2 regions of the Devosia sp. 63-57 genome follow, and region 2 is predicted to be linked to the other one. Evidence: riboswitches for the same ligand, from Rfam matches in the RefSeq annotation. Region 2 holds a riboswitch; the other holds the start of a gene.

Region 1 (7,912 bases), 260 kb from region 2:
GGTCGGGAAGTCCACCAGCGATCCCTGCGAGCCCAGGTCATAATCCCAGATGTCGTAATGCACCGTCTGATAGAACCAGGCCACGTCGCCTGTTGTGACATCGAGCGCCACCAAAGCGGTGGAATAGGTGTTTTCCGCTTCCGAGCGCATGCCGCCCCAATAGTCGACCGCCGAATTGCCCAGCGGCAGATAGACATGGCCCAGCTCATTGTCGCCCGAGGCAATGGTCCACACATTGGGCGTGCCGCGTGTATAGGTCTCGCCTTCAGGCGGCAGGCCCTTTTCGCCCGGCCGGCCCATATCCCAGGCCCAGAGCATGTCGCCGCTTTCGGTATCATAGCCGCGCACCACACCCGAGGGCGCGTCGCGGCGCTGGTTGTCGCGCACCTGCGAATAGACCACGGCCACATTGCGCACGATGGTCGGCGGCGAGGTTGGCGCATACCATCCCGGCACCGTGTGACCGAGACCCTGCTCCAGATCGACAATGCCACCATTGCCGAAGTCGCTGCACAGCTGCCCCGTGGCGACGTCAACCGCGATCAGCCGCGCATCCAGCGTGTTCATGATCACCCGCTCGGCACAGAGCTCGGTGCTTTCCAGCGTCGGCGAGGCATAATAGGCCAGGCCCCGGCAGGTCGCATTATAGGGAATGGCGTCGGTGGGTACCTGCGGATCGTAGCGCCAGCGCTCGAGCCCGGTCTGGGCGTCGAGCGAGATCACCTTGTTCATCGCCGAGCACAGCAGCAGCTGGTTGCCGATCTTGAGCGGGGTGTTCTGGTTGGAATAGCGCTCATCTTCTTCCGGCATATCGCCGGTGCGATATTCCCACACCAGTTCGAGGTCCCCCACATTATCCCTCGTGATCTGCGACAGCGGCGAATAGCGGGTCGCATGATGCGTGCCGCCATAGGCGGGCCAGTCGGCGCCGGCTTCGGGCATGGCGAAATTGATCGGGGTGACGTCGAGGGGCGTAGGGGGCGTGGCCGTATCTTCGGTGGTGGCCTGCGTATCTTCAGGCGCGGGGACCGGGGCAGTAGCCGGTTCGGTCACCGGGGCGTCGGTGTCCTGGGCCAAGGTGCTTTCCACGCTGTGATTGGCAATGCCGATGGCGGCAAACAGTCCGGCAATGGTCACCGCCGTGGCCGCCGTACCCGTGCCGAAGCTGCGGCGGCCGCGCTTCAAGGCCGGCCAGGTGGACAACACCAGCAGCAGCACCACGCTGGGCGCGACCAGTCGTGGCACCTGGGCCCAACCATTGAACCCGGCCTCCCAAAACGCCCAGGCCAGCGTGCCGATATAGGTCAGAAGGTAGACCCCGATGGCCGTGCGGTCCTGCCGGATCAACAGAAACGCGGTGAGCAACAGGCCGATGCCTGCCGGCAGGTAATACCAGGAGCCACCGAGGGTGATGAGGTAAAGTCCACCGGCGGCAATCGGCGCCCCAAAGGCAATGAGCAGAACCGCCACGATCACCGCCCACCAATAGGTCGGGCCCCGGTCAGTGGTGTGTCGCGCCCTTGCCTCAGCCATGCCGGTCTCCCTCTAGGTTGTGTGGGGCCAACGCAGGGGCGCCGTGATGGTTCCGGCACAATTTTGCCGTTTTTCACTTTGCCCAAAAGTCCCGGATTCCTTGGGGGCGCTCCGGAGTCGCGGCAGCGTCAAGGCCAAAATGCGTCAGAATCCCCGTCGATCATGGCAAGCCGACATTGACGTAATGGAGTGGTCATATACCATATGTAGTGTTCGAGGTTCCGCTGCGCGCAAGCCGTGGCGGCTAAGATGGGAATTCGGTGCAAGGCCGAAACTGCCCCCGCAACTGTAAGCGGCGAGTTCTTGTTCGCGTGATGCCACTGGGCCCAAAAGGCTCCGGGAAGGCCGGATGAGTGCTGTGACCCGCCAGTCAGGAGACCTGCCCCGAGCGTAGTAACGTCCACCGGCGGGGTGTCCGGTCAGGCGAGCGGTATCGCTATGGCATCTGCCATGCGCCGTTTCCCTGTCTGTCCCCGCGCCAAGCACAATGTCCGCGAGGAAACCCATTCGATGACCATCACCGTCTATTCCAAGCCCGCCTGCGTCCAGTGCACCGCCACCACCCGCGCGCTCGACCGCAAGGGCCTGGCCTATTCCATCATCGACATTTCCGAAGATGCCGAAGCCTATGCCCGCGTCGAAACCATGGGCTATCGCCAGGTGCCGGTTGTCGTTGCCGGTGACCAGCATTGGGCCGGCTTCCGTCCGGACATGATCGGCGCGCTGGCCTGATCGGGTCATGGCCGGGCTCGTCTATTATTCCAGCACCTCGGAAAACACTCATCGCTTCGTCGAGAAGCTGGGTGTGGTGGCCATGCGCCTGCCGGTCGATGCGGCGAGCGCGCCGCCCGAGGTGGCTGAACCCTTCGTGCTGGTGCTGCCCACCTATGGTGGCGGCGACGGCAAGGGGGCGGTGCCCAAGCCGGTGATCCGTTTTCTCAATGTCGAGGCCAATCGTAGCCTCATTCGCGGCGTCATCGCTGCGGGCAACACCAATTTCGGCAGCGGCTATGCCCTTGCCGGCGACATCGTCGCGCAAAAATGCGCTGTGCCGCTCCTTTATCGGTTCGAACTGCTCGGCACCGAAGAGGACGTCGCCACTGTCAAACAAGGACTGGAACGGTTTTGGACACGCTGACACTCGAACGCCCGGTCAAGCCGGCCGACAAGGTCCATGACGAGGATCAGGCGCTGGATTACCACGCGCTCAATGCCATGCTCAATCTCTATGATGAGCAGGGCAATATCCAGTTCGACAAGGACAAGCAGGCCGCGCACCAGTATTTCCTGCAGCACGTGAACCAGAACACGGTGTTCTTTCACAATCTGCGCGAAAAGCTGACTTATCTCGTTGAAGAAGGCTATTACGAGCAGGACGTGCTCGACCAATATAGCTTTAACTTCGTGCGCGATCTTTATGATCACGCCTATGACAAGAAGTTCCGCTTCCCCACCTTCCTCGGCGCGTTCAAATATTACACCTCCTATACGCTCAAAACCTTCGACGGTAAGCGCTATCTCGAGCGCTATGAAGATCGCGTCTGCATGGTGGCTTTGGCTCTGGCACGCGGCGACGAAAAGCTCGCAAAGAACCTTGTCGATGAAATCATCGCCGGTCGCTTCCAGCCCGCCACGCCAACCTTCCTCAATGCCGGCAAGAAGCAGCGCGGCGAACTGGTCTCGTGCTTCCTGCTCCGCGTCGAAGACAATATGGAATCGATTGGCCGCTCGATTAACTCCGCCCTGCAGCTGTCCAAGCGCGGCGGTGGCGTGGCCCTCAGCCTCACCAATATCCGCGAGATGGGCGCCCCCATCAAGCATATCGAAAACCAGTCCTCGGGCGTGTTGCCGGTGATGAAGCTGCTCGAAGACAGCTTCTCCTATGCCAACCAGCTCGGTGCCCGTCAGGGTGCGGGTGCGGTCTATCTCCACGCCCACCACCCCGACATCATGCGCTTCCTCGATACCAAGCGCGAAAATGCCGACGAGAAAATCCGCATCAAAACGCTGTCGCTCGGCGTCGTGATCCCCGACATCACGTTCGAACTCGCCCGCGACAACGAGGATATGTACCTCTTCTCGCCCTATGACGTGGAGCGCGTCTATGGCGTGCCGATGACCGAGATCTCGGTCACCGAAAAATACCGCGAAATGGTCGAAGACAAGCGCATCAAGAAGAAGAAGATCAAGGCGCGCGAATTCTTCCAGATCATCGCCGAGATTCAGTTCGAATCCGGCTATCCCTACATCATGTTCGAGGACACGGTGAACAAGGCGAACCCGATTGCGGGCCGCATCACCATGTCCAATCTCTGCTCGGAAATCCTGCAGGTCAGCGACGCTTCGGTGTTTAACGAAGACCTCAGCTACGAGCATATGGGCAAGGATATTTCCTGCAATCTCGGCTCGCTCAACATCGCCAATGCGATGGATAGTGGTGATTTCGGCACCACGATCGAAACCGCGATCCGCGGCCTTACCGCCGTGTCGGATATGAGCAATATTTCCTCGGTGCCATCGGTGGCCAAGGGCAATGCCGAAAGTCATGCCATTGGCCTGGGCCAGATGAACCTGCACGGTTATCTTGCCCGCGAGCGCATCTATTACGGTTCGGACGAAGGCGTCGATTTCACCAATATCTATTTCTACACGGTGACCTATCACGCCATCCGTGCGTCGAACCTGATCGCCACCGAGCGCGAAGAGACGTTCAAGAATTTCGAGAATTCGAAATATGCCGACGGCACCTATTTCGACAAATACACCAGCAAGGAATGGAGGCCCGCCACCGAGCGCGTCGCCAAGCTGTTTGAAGATGCCGGCATTCACATTCCGACCCAGGAAGACTGGCTGGATCTCAAGGCCAAGGTGATGATGTCAGGCCTTTACAACCAGAACCTGCAGGCCGTGCCCCCGACCGGTTCGATCTCCTACATCAACCACTCGACCTCCTCGATCCACCCGATCGTTTCCAAGATCGAGATCCGCAAGGAAGGCAAGATCGGCCGCGTCTATTACCCCGCCGCATTCATGACCAATGATAATCTCGAATATTATCAGGACGCCTATGAGATCGGCCCGGAAAAGATCATCGACACCTATGCGGCGGCCACTCAGCACGTCGATCAGGGCCTGTCGCTGACGCTGTTCTTCCGCGATACCGCAACGACCCGCGATATCAACAAGGCGCAGATCTATGCCTGGAAGAAGGGCATCAAGACCATCTACTACATCCGCCTGCGCCAGCTTGCCCTCGAGGGCACCGAAGTGCAGGGCTGCGTTTCCTGCGCGCTGTAAGAGTTTAGCCTGCCGTCATTCACAGGGCTGACGGCTCCGGCGCCTCCCTCCCCCTTGAGGGGAGGGAATGAGGGAGGGGGTCCATCAGTGGACCGCACGACCACCCCCTCCCCGACCCTCCCCTCAAGGGGGAGGGGGCGAAGGAACCGCTGCCGTCAAATTTGAAATGCCAAAGCCATGAACGTTCACGTAAAGCCTCTTTCCCGCGTTCGCGCCATCAACTGGAACCGCGTGCAGGATGACAAGGACCTCGAAGTCTGGAACCGCCTGACATCCAATTTCTGGCTGCCGGAAAAGGTGCCGCTCTCTAACGACATCCCGAGTTGGGCGACGCTCAATTCGGTCGAGCAGCAGCTCACCATTCGCGTCTTTACCGGCCTCACCCTGCTCGACACCATCCAGAATGGCGTCGGCGCGGTGCGGCTGATGGCGGACGCGGTGACCCCGCACGAAGAAGCGGTGCTCAGCAATATCTCCTTCATGGAAGCGGTGCATGCCCGCTCCTATTCCTCGATCTTTTCGACCCTGTGCCTCACGCCGGATGTGGACGACGCCTATCGTTGGTCGGAAGAAAACGAGTTCCTGCAGCGCAAGGCGCAGCTGATCATGGAGCAGTATGACAGCGGCGATCCGCTCAAGAAAAAGGTCGCCTCGGTCTTCCTCGAAAGCTTCCTGTTCTATTCGGGCTTTTACCTGCCCATGTACTGGTCGAGCCGCGCCAAGCTCACTAATACGGCCGACCTCATCCGTCTCATCATCAAGGACGAGGCCGTGCATGGCTATTACATCGGCTATAAATTCCAGCGCCATGTCGAAACGCTCAGCGAAGAGCGCCGTCAGGACATCAAGGATTTTGCTTTCGACTTCCTGCTCGAACTCTATGACAACGAAGAGCGCTATACCCAGGAGCTCTATGACGGCGTCGGCCTCACCGAAGACGTCAAGAAATTCCTCCATTACAACGCCAACAAGGCGCTGATGAATCTCGGCTACGAGGCCCTGTTCCCGCCCGAGGCCTGCAAGGTCAACGCAGCCATCCTCTCGGCCCTGTCTCCCAATGCCGACGAAAACCACGACTTCTTCTCGGGCTCAGGCTCCTCCTATGTCATCGGCAAGGCAATCGCCACCGAAGACGAAGACTGGGATTTCTAGGTTTTTCGGCACCCCTTATGCGTAGGTCCGGCACATTTGCGCTCACGTCCAAGTCAGGACAGGGGTGTGGCGCCGGGCGCAGCTTTGCATTATTGTAAACATTACGAGGGATGATTTACTGAGACCGGCTACCGAGGGCTGGATGCTAAGACTATTTGGCCTACCGCGATTTGATGCCGTGACAGCGCGGTTGCCTGCCAAGGCCTATCTGTTATTTGCGCTGGTCTTGCTCGAGCATCGCAGCGGTCTCGGCCGCAACGAGGCGGCCACCGAGCTCTGGGCCGACAGCGCCCAGGACAAGGCCTTCGCCAATCTGCGTCAGCTGCTCGCCTCCATCAGCCGCTGGCAGGATGCGACAGGACTGGTCGCGCTGGAGCTGGACGGGCGCAGCATTCTGCCCGGCCCAGCGCTCGACCCGGCCGATATCACCCAGTTTCTTGCCCTGCCTGCGCCTGCCAGCGGCACCGAGATTACCCGGCTCGATGCGTTGACGGGGGATATCTTCCTCGCCGGGGTGGATATCCACGAGCCGGAGCTGACGCGCTGGATCGCTGATCGGCGCGAAACCTTGTCCGCCCGCCGCATCAACCTGCTCATCGCTGCCGGTGAGCGCGGCGCCTTTGCCGAACTCGAAACGGCGCTGGCCCGTGACGGGCAGATCAACCCTGCCGACGAGCGGCTGGCCCGGGCCCGCATGGCCAACCTGGCTGGTCTTGGCCGTGATCGCGAGGCGGCGCGGGTCTATGACCGACTCACCCGGCAATTGCGCGACGAGCTCGATATCGAGCCCGCCATCGAAACCCAGGCGCTGGCGGCTCGCATCCTGCAGCGCAAGGCCTCCTTCGTCTCTGCCCCTGCCGCTGCCCCGGCTCCATCTGCCGATCCGCCACGACAGACCCCGCTTGGCCTGCCGAAAATAATCCTTCTGCCCCCCGAGACCAGCGCCTGGGCCAAGCCGCAGGAAATGGATCTGGCGCGCTATCTCGTCAGCGACATCACCCTGCAGCTCTGCCGCATGCGCGCCTTCGCCATGTTCGCACCGCACACGGCCCGGCAATTGACCGGCCAGGACCCGCTCGCCGCCGCCGCGCCCTATGGCGTCGACTATGTTGTGCATACCTCGATCTTTCCCGGCGCCCGGGCGTCGCGCCTTGCCTTCAGCCTGATCGAGCTGGGTAGCCAGCGTGTGCTCTGCGCCGACGAGGTGCTGCTCGAAGCCGAAAAGCTCCTGGGGTCGCAGGAATTGGTGGCCGAGCGGTTGGCCCGCGCCATTGCCCATCAGGTGGCCGATGTCGAGCTCAGCCGCTATCGTGCCACCGGCGCCGCTTCGGCCTATGTGCGGTTCCTGCTCGGCTCCGACCTGGTGCAGAACACCGACCTTTCCCTGCTGCGGCGCGCCCGCAGCCATTTCACCCAGGCGCTGCGCCTGTCGCCCGATTACGTGCCGGCGCTGGCGGCGCTGGCGCGCACCTATTCCATCGAATGGCTGCTGCTCGGGCGCAGCGATCGCTCCATGCTGCGCACGGCACAGGAGCTGGCGCAGCGCGCAGTGGAGCTCGACCCGCTCAATGCCACCGGCCATCGCGAACTCGGCCATGCCAGTCTCTATCTCGGCGCCTTCGACGAAAGCCGCATGCATTTCGATGCGGCGGTGGAGCGCGCCCCCCATTATGCCGACCTGCTGATGGATCAGGCGGACGTGCTGGTGCACACCTCGCGGCCGGGCGAGGCCAAGCCGCTGATCGAAAAGGCTTTTGCGCTCAATCCCCTGGCCCCGGACGATTATCGCTGGATCGGTGGCTCCGCCGATTTCTTCCTCGGCAATTACACTGGCGCCCTGGCGCTCCTGACCGGCATGCAAGACCAGAGCCTGGCCGGGCGTCTCATCGCCGCCACCGCCGCCATGGCCGGCGATTTCGAGCTGGCGGCC
Region 2 (7,912 bases):
AAGCAGCGTGGATGCGCCGTAACTATTTGTTTTGCCGTTATTTTCGTTGGGGGCTTGCGGAGCGGCGGTGACAGAGTTACCGTCGCCTCATGACAAGTGAATGAAGGTTCATTCAGAAAATGGATGTAATGCCTGACAAGGCGCAGCGCATTCTCGACGCTGCCGCCAGACTGATCGTCCGCAATGGCCTGCAATGCTCGATGGCGGCGATCGCCGAGGAAGCCGGTGTCGCCACTGGCTCGCTTTATAACTACTTCCGCAGCAAGGAAGACCTGGTGCTGGGCGTCTACAACAAGGTCAGCGCTGAAATGGCCGCGGCCCTCAGTTTGACGGACATGCCGGGGCTAGCGGAAGATGCCAGGGTCCGCCTTTATATCGAGCGCTACATGCAGTTCATCTGGGAAGACACCGAGCGGGCGCGGCTGTTCGACTATCTCGACAACAACCCTCTGATCTCAATGGAAGACGCCAAGTCGGTCTTCGGTCCCCTGGTGCAGGACGGCATCGACATGCTTGTCGCTGCCCAGGCGGTGGGCGTCGTTCGGTCGGGTACGCCCACCCTGATCATGAGTTTTGTGCGCGGTTCCATCCGCAACGCCCTCAAGCGCCTGCGCCAAACCGGCAAGGCGCTCTCGGCAGCCGACCGGCAGCTGGTGGCCCACATGTGCTGGGACGCTATCCAAGCCTAGGCTGGTCGGCCTGCTTGCGCCGCCTCAATGGCCCAACATGCGTTCCATGGCGCCGGGCCGATCATGCTCGGCCAGCTTGTCCATGATAGTGGCGCTGGCCTCATTGAGCCCGATGACCTCCACTGCCGCTCCGGCCCGACGGAATTTCAGCACCGCCATGTCGATGGCCTGCACTCCGGTAAGGTCCCACAGATGGGCTTCGGTCAGGTCGATGCGCACTGTCCCCACCGGTTCGGTAAAGTCGAGAGCGGCAAGGAAATCCTCGGCGCTGGCGAAGAACAGCTGGCCCTCGACGCGATAGCTCCGCACGCCGTCGCTGAGCGTTGTGGTGACGCGAAAGATCTGCGCCACCTTCCAGGCAAAGAAGATGCCGGACAGCAACACGCCAACTCCGACGCCCAGCGCCAGGTTGTGTGTACCGACCACCGTGATCACCGTTGCCAGCATGACGATGCTCGAACGGCGCGGGTGATGCGCCAGATCGCGCAGTGAGGACCAACTGAAGGTTCCCACCGACACCATGATCATGATGGCGACCAGCGCCGGCATGGGGATCATCCCCACCCAGTCTCCAAGCACCAGCAGCAGGAACAGCAGAATCGCGCCTGCGGCAAAGGTAGAAAGGCGGGTGCGCCCACCCGATTTCACATTGATCACCGACTGGCCGATCATGGCGCAACCGGCCATGCCGCCAAACAGGCCCGAGGCGATATTGGCGATGCCCTGACCGACGCTTTCCCGGTTCTTGTTGCTGCTGGAATCGGTCATCTGATCAACAATGGAGGCCGTGAGCAGGCTCTCGAGCAGACCAACCGCCGCAACGGCTACCGAAGTGGGCAGGATGATCATCAGGGTCTCCAAATTGAGCGGCACATTGGGCAGCAGCAGCGTCGGCAGCGCATTGGGCAGGGCGCCCAGGTCGGCGACATTGCGCGTGTCGATATTGAACATCAATGCCAGTGCCGTCAGCACCAGGATGCAGACGAGCGGCGACGGGACCACCCGGGTAAGGCGGGGGAACAGATAGATGATGGCCAGGCCCCCTGCGATCATCGCATAGGTCTGCCAGGACACCCCGATCAGCTCGGGCAGTTGCGCCATGAAGATGAGGATGGCCAGCGCATTGACGAAGCCGGTCATCACCGAGCGCGACACGAAGCGCATGACTGCGCCAACGCGCAGCCAGCCAGCCACGATCTGGATCAGCCCGGCCAATATGCTGGCCGCAAGGAGGTAGTCGAGGCCATGCTCGCGCACCAGCGTACCGAACAGTACGGCCGTGGCGGCAGTGGCGGCTGAGATCATGGCCGGACGCCCGCCGGCAAAAGATATGGTGATGGCTATGATCACCGAGGCATAGAGCCCTACCTTGGGATCGACGCCGGCAATGATGGAAAAACCGATGGCTTCGGGGATGAGCGCGAGGGCGACCACCAGTCCCGAGAGGATATCGCCCCGAATATTGGAAAGCCAATCGCGGCGGAAGGATTGTGCAAAGGTCATGAAAGGTCCAGACGGCTGAAGTCGCAGAAAGCGAGAGCGCGTTGTGTGCTAGGAAATAGCATGCTGGATTGTCTGGCGGATCGGCGGCCAGAAGAGCCACCCGGAATTGCACCGGGTCCGAGGACTGTCTTCTCTCTCGCCCAAATGACCCGGAAAAGCAAGCGCGGCTCCACTGCCGCTTCCCATCCGCTTGCATCGTTGGCGCGCTCATGCGATGGATTGCCCGCTTTGGTTCCGCCATGACGCGCGGATTAAAAGGGAACACGGTGCGGACTACCCATCAGGGGCCAACGCCGTGGCTGCCCTCGCAACTGTAAGCGGCGAGCGCTTCGTCACCATGTCACTGGATCGATCGGGTCCGGGAAGACGACGCAGCGCATGATCAGCCGTGAGCCAGGAGACCTGCCCAGGCAACAGACCATGAAGTCGGACGAGGTGTTCCGGCAAGGGGCAGGGCATGAACACGCCACATTCTGGTGCGCGCCGTAAAGCGCTCGCGCTTGTCTTGCCGCCTTTGCGGCTGTTTCGCAATTTCCGCGTGCCAACCGCGCCGGAGGCCGGCTGCGTCGCGCCTTGCTCGCCCGTATTTCGCCCCTGTCAAAAATACTGCAGTTTTGTGCAGGTTTTGCTGCTGCGCCTGTGGAACCATCGCCACAATGAACCCGCCATCACAAAAGCGCGGGGGAGGAGAATTGCGTTCATGACCGGTCTGCGGACCGTGCCGGCTTGCCGGCCGGTTGCTGCTGGCTGCCGTCATGCGCCCAGGGAGGGGACGGCGCGATGAGGGTCGATATTGCCGGATTTACCCGCGGCTCCAAGCGGCTCGACCATCGCCAGGTGCTCGACTTCTGCGCCCGTATGGATGGCCTCGGTTTTGACGGCCTTTGGTTCAACGAATTCCATTTCCAGCAGCCGCCCGATCCCTATCCGTCGACGCTGCTGCTTGCCGCCTCCATCCTGGGAGCGACAAGACGCATTCGCGTCGGCACCTCCATCATGGTGCTGCCGCTCTATCATCCGCTATTGCTTGCCGAGCAGGTGGCGCAATTGCACGGCCAGAGCGGTGGCCGTTTCGATTTCGGCATCGGCCGTGGCACCTTTCCCACCACGCTCGCGGCCCTGGGCATCGACCCGGCAGAAACCGGCAGCCGCTTCTTCGAGGCCTTCGATCTCATCCGCTCCGCCTGGCATCAGCCCACCCTGGTCCCCGCCGACAGCGTCTGGCCGACCTCCAGCTTTGCGGTCGGCCCGCTGCTGCCCGAGGGCGATGACATCCCCGTCTATGTGGCGGGCTCCAGCCCCGATACGGTCGGCTTCGCCCACCGCCATGGCTTGCCGCTGCTGCTCAGTCTCGAACCCTCCGAGCTCCGGCAATTGCAGGTGCACGACACCGTTTCGGGCAGTGCCACCGGCCTCTACCCGGCGGATTTCTCCATTTCCCGCTATCTCACCATTGCCCCCACCCCAGCCGCGGCTTTGGCCTTGGTCGACGCCTTGCTGCCCCGGCTTTACGAGCGCCGCCTGCGCTATGCGCGGCTCAACAATCGCCCCCTCGACGCTGTCAGGCCGGTGGATCGCGACCTCTTCCTCGCCGAGCAGATGATAGCAGGCGATGCCGATGAGTGTGCCGCGCAGCTGCTGGCCCTGCGTGACCGCACCGGCATCGACAGCATCCGCCTCATCTTCAACGGCAATGGCGAAGTGCCCGAGCCCGAGGCCGACGCCATGGCAACCCTGTTCGGACGCGCGGCGCTGCCCGCGCTCCACGCTCTTCCTGCCCTTTCACCCAAGACGGAGATTTCCCGGTGACCTTCCATTTCTCGTCCCGCTTCAACCTGCGCACAGCGCTGGCGCTTGGCGTCTTTGCCCTCGCCGTGCCCGCCATGGCGGCCGATGCCTTCCCCTATGCCGACGACAATTGCGGCGTCGTCACCACCTATGAAGCGGCGCCGGAACGGGCGGTAACGCTCTCCAACAACGCCACCGAGCTGATGCTGGCGCTAGGCCTCGAAGATCACATGGCCGGCACGTCCTATATGGCCAACCTCAAGATCAGCCCGGCCTATGAGGCGGTCTATAAGCAAATCCCGATCATTTCCCCGCTCGTGGCCACCACCGAAGAGCTGCTCGCGGCCGAAGCCGACTTCGTCTATGCCGGCTATCCCGATGGCTTCAGCGAATCCCGCCACACCCGCGACCAGCTGCACGATCTGGGCATGAATACCCGCCTCAATGTCGAAGGCTGCAATCTCGGGCCCTTCGGTTTTGCCCAGCTGTTCGATGAGATCCGTTCCGTCGCCCACATTTTCGGTGTCGCCGAACGTGGCGAAGAGTTGGTCGCGACCCTCCAGGCCCGGCTCGATGCGGTTGCCGCCAAGCTCGATGGTGCCGAGCCGATCAAGGTCTTCATCTATAATGGCGGCGATGCCCCTCCCAATGGCGTTCTCGGCCACACCCTGCTGTCGCAGGCGGTTGCCGCGGCGGGCGGCGAGAACATTTTCGCCGACATTCCCAATCGTTATGGGCAGGTGAGCTGGGAGCAGGTCGCCGAGAGCGCGCCTGACTATATCGTGGTATTCTATTCGGGCACGGCCAGCGGTCAGGTCGTCGCCGATCCCGACACCGAACTGGGTCAGGCCCGCATCGACATGCTGAAATCCATCCCGACCATTGCCGAGGTCCCGGCCATCGTCAACGAGCGCTTCATCCTGGTCAATTCCGTCCAGGGCCAGCCCGGTCCCAGCACGCTCGATGCGGTGGAACGCATGGCCAAGGCCTTCCATCCCGAAGCCTTCGCGGAATAGTCCGGCATGAATCAGCACCGGCCCGATATCGCCAGGGGTGCCGAGCAGGCACGGCTTCTCGCCGTGCTGCGATCCAAATCTCCTGCCGAGCTGCAGGGAGCGACCGCGTCTGCAACCCAGACACGCGCGCCGCTCCTGCCCTATCCGCTGGCCATGGCGGTGGCGGGCCTGGTGCTGGTGACGCTGGCCATTCTCGGGCTGGTCTTCGGCTCGGTATCGGTGCCGGTCACCGACACGCTAGGCATTCTCCTCAATGCTCTGGTCGGCCACGAAATCGTGCCGGTCACCTGGCGCGGCGTCTATGAAACCATCATCATTGATACGAGGCTCCCGCGCGTTATCCTGGCCGGCGCTGTCGGGGCGACGCTGGCGGCCACCGGCATGACCATCCAGGCCATCGTCCGCAATCCTTTGGCCGGCCCCAGCATTCTCGGCGTGTCCAATGGCGCCGCGACCGGGGCGGTGGTGGTCATGCGCTGGGGCCTTATCGGCCTCGGCGCCTATACGCTCTACCTCTCCGCCTTTGCCGGCGCTTTGGTGACGCTGATGGTTGTATTCTGGGTAGCGCGGGCCGGCGGCCAGATCACGCCCACCCGCCTCGTCCTTGCCGGCATCGCCATGAGCGCGGTGCTCAGCGCCCTGACCAGCCTTCTGGTCCTGACCTCACCGGATCCGCAGTTGGCAGCGCGGGTGCTGTTCTGGACACTGGGCGGCTTTGCCTCGGCACAGTGGAAACTCCTGCCGCTTCCGGTCATCACCATGATCATCGGCCTCGGTGTCATGCTGGTGCAGGCGCGTCGGCTCAACCTCCTCATGGCCGGCGACGAAAGCGCCACCGCGCTTGGGCTGGACGTCAACCGTTTCCGCCAGTCCATGTTCATCCTCACCGCCGCGCTGACAGGCGTCATGGTTGCCGTCTCCGGCGTCATCGGCTTTGTCGGGCTCATCGTGCCCCATATCGTGCGCTTCCTGGTCGGCGCCGACCATCGCCGTGCACTGCCCGCCGTGGCGCTGATCGGCGCCAGCTTCACCATCGCCGCTGATCTGGTGGCGCGGGCAGTAATTTCGCCGCTGGAATTGCCGGTGGGCATCATCACCGCTTTGGTCGGCGGTCCGTTCTTCATCTGGCTGTTGCGCCGCGATGCAAAGGGGCAGGGCCGTTCCTCATGAGCCATATCCAGCCCGGCGCCCTGACGCTCGAGCGCGTCAGCTATGCCATCGACGGCAAGCCCCTGATCGAAGACATCTCGCTCAATGTCGCCCCCGGCGAGATGATCGGCCTTCTCGGCCCCAATGGTGCCGGCAAGTCGAGCCTGTTGCGCACCATCTACCGCACCAACCGCCCCAGCAGCGGCCGGGTGCTGGTCAATGGCGAGGATGTCTGGGCCCGCAATGCCCGCTGGACCGCCCGCCATGTCGGCGCGGTCTTGCAGGACATGCCTGCCGATTTTCCGCTGACGGTGGAGGATGTCATCGCCATGGGCCGCGCCTCGCACAAGCGGCTGCTGGAATCCGATAACAGCGACGACCGCGCCCTGATCGATGCGGCCATCGCCCTGCTGGATCTTGATGCCATGCGCGAGCGCCTGTTCCGCTCACTCTCGGGCGGGGAACGCCAGCGTACTCTGGTGGCCCGCGCCCTGGTGCAGCAACCCGCTGTCCTTGTGCTCGACGAGCCGACCAATCACCTCGATATCCACCACCAGATCAACCTGCTGCGTTTCGTGAGAAGTCTGGGCATCACCGTCATCGCCGCCCTGCACGATCTCAACCTCGCCGCCATGTTCTGCGATCGCCTCTGCCTGCTCGATCATGGCCGGCTGGTAACCACCGGCCTGCCGGACGATGTGTTGACCGAAGACAATCTCGCCCGGGTCTATCGCATCGAAGCCAGCCTCACCCGCAATCCACGCACCGGCACGCTCTGGATCATGCCGGCCTAAGGCGACCAGTATGAGGGCCTTTCAACGGACGGTCCGAGGAAGCGAAAATCAAATGTGAGGGCCTATCTGCGCCTCAGCCAACGCCATTGCCGCTTGGCCGAGGTAGCCTACTGGGATCCGGTCTGGCAGCGTTCCGGAATTTGGCCCGATACTGGCGTGGGGTCATGCCGCGCAGAGCCTTGAACTGGCGGTTGAAATTGGCCAGCGATCGGTAACCCACCGCCTCGGCGATAAAGCCGATCGGCGCCGTGCCTGATGAAAGCCGGGCGCTGGCATCCCCGATCCGCAACCCCGTCACATAGTCGATGACGCTGCCTCCAGTATGGCGCACGAACATCCGATGCAGTCCCGAGACGCTGAGCGCGGCGACCTCTGCCAAAGCTTCTAGACCGATATCCTCGACATAGTGCTGGTGCAGAAAGATGAGCGTGCGGTCGAGGCGCGAGCGATTGCCGCTATCCTGCGGCGGCACCGTGCGCGACAGCGGCTTGGCGTCCGTCGCTTCGGCCAGGCGCGCCAGGATCGAAAAGAGGCCGAGGAGCTTTTCGACCGGCGGCAATCCGAATATGGCCTCGAAATCCTGGCGCAAGCCAAGTCCTGTCTCGGGTCTGAACGCCAGTCCCCCAGCCGCGCGGTCGATAAGCGCCTTGACCGGTTGCAATTCCACCGAGCCCGCAATGGCGGCTTCGATCCACTCCCGCCGAAACCAGAACACCAGCGCCACATGCGGGCCATCTTGCGCGATCTTGGCCTGCGAGGCCCAGCTATGGGGCAGGTTTGGTCCCACCAGGACCAGATCGCCATGGGCATAATTGCCCACTGAATCGCCCACAAAACGCTGCCCCACCGAATTGAGCGTCAGCGTCAGCTCGAATTCGGGGTGGTGATGCCATTGGAACGGAATGGCGTCATCGAGCCGCCGGTTCAAGAGGCTCCATGAGGCGTCGTCCGAGACCGGCACATGTTCAAGATA

Evidence for each region. A riboswitch is a leader RNA that binds a small molecule or an ion and turns the genes downstream of it on or off. The one in region 2 is predicted to bind cobalamin.
Region 1: linked by a shared signal. The riboswitch ahead of nrdH (glutaredoxin-like protein NrdH) and the one ahead of BGO80_RS12145 (hypothetical protein) in region 2 are both predicted to bind cobalamin.

The regions. Positions count from the first base shown of each region.
Region 1 is NZ_MKUY01000005.1:539,868-547,779, forward strand. Features, by position in the region: gene BGO80_RS10940 (membrane-bound PQQ-dependent dehydrogenase, glucose/quinate/shikimate family) at 1-1,533, opposite strand, end outside; cobalamin riboswitch at 1,733-1,934, shown strand; gene nrdH (glutaredoxin-like protein NrdH) at 2,044-2,265, shown strand; gene nrdI (class Ib ribonucleoside-diphosphate reductase assembly flavoprotein NrdI) at 2,273-2,671, shown strand; gene nrdE (class 1b ribonucleoside-diphosphate reductase subunit alpha) at 2,659-4,830, shown strand; gene nrdF (class 1b ribonucleoside-diphosphate reductase subunit beta) at 5,008-5,982, shown strand; gene BGO80_RS10965 (AfsR/SARP family transcriptional regulator) at 6,161-7,912, shown strand, end outside.
Region 2 is NZ_MKUY01000005.1:798,568-806,479, forward strand. Features, by position in the region: gene BGO80_RS12135 (TetR/AcrR family transcriptional regulator) at 129-689, shown strand; gene BGO80_RS12140 (SulP family inorganic anion transporter) at 714-2,192, opposite strand; sul1 at 2,259-2,314, opposite strand; cobalamin riboswitch at 2,405-2,616, shown strand; gene BGO80_RS12145 (hypothetical protein) at 2,650-2,976, shown strand; gene BGO80_RS12150 (LLM class flavin-dependent oxidoreductase) at 2,973-4,001, shown strand; gene BGO80_RS12155 (ABC transporter substrate-binding protein) at 3,998-4,996, shown strand; gene BGO80_RS12160 (FecCD family ABC transporter permease) at 5,003-6,166, shown strand; gene BGO80_RS12165 (ABC transporter ATP-binding protein) at 6,163-6,939, shown strand; gene BGO80_RS12170 (helix-turn-helix domain-containing protein) at 7,013-7,912, opposite strand, start outside.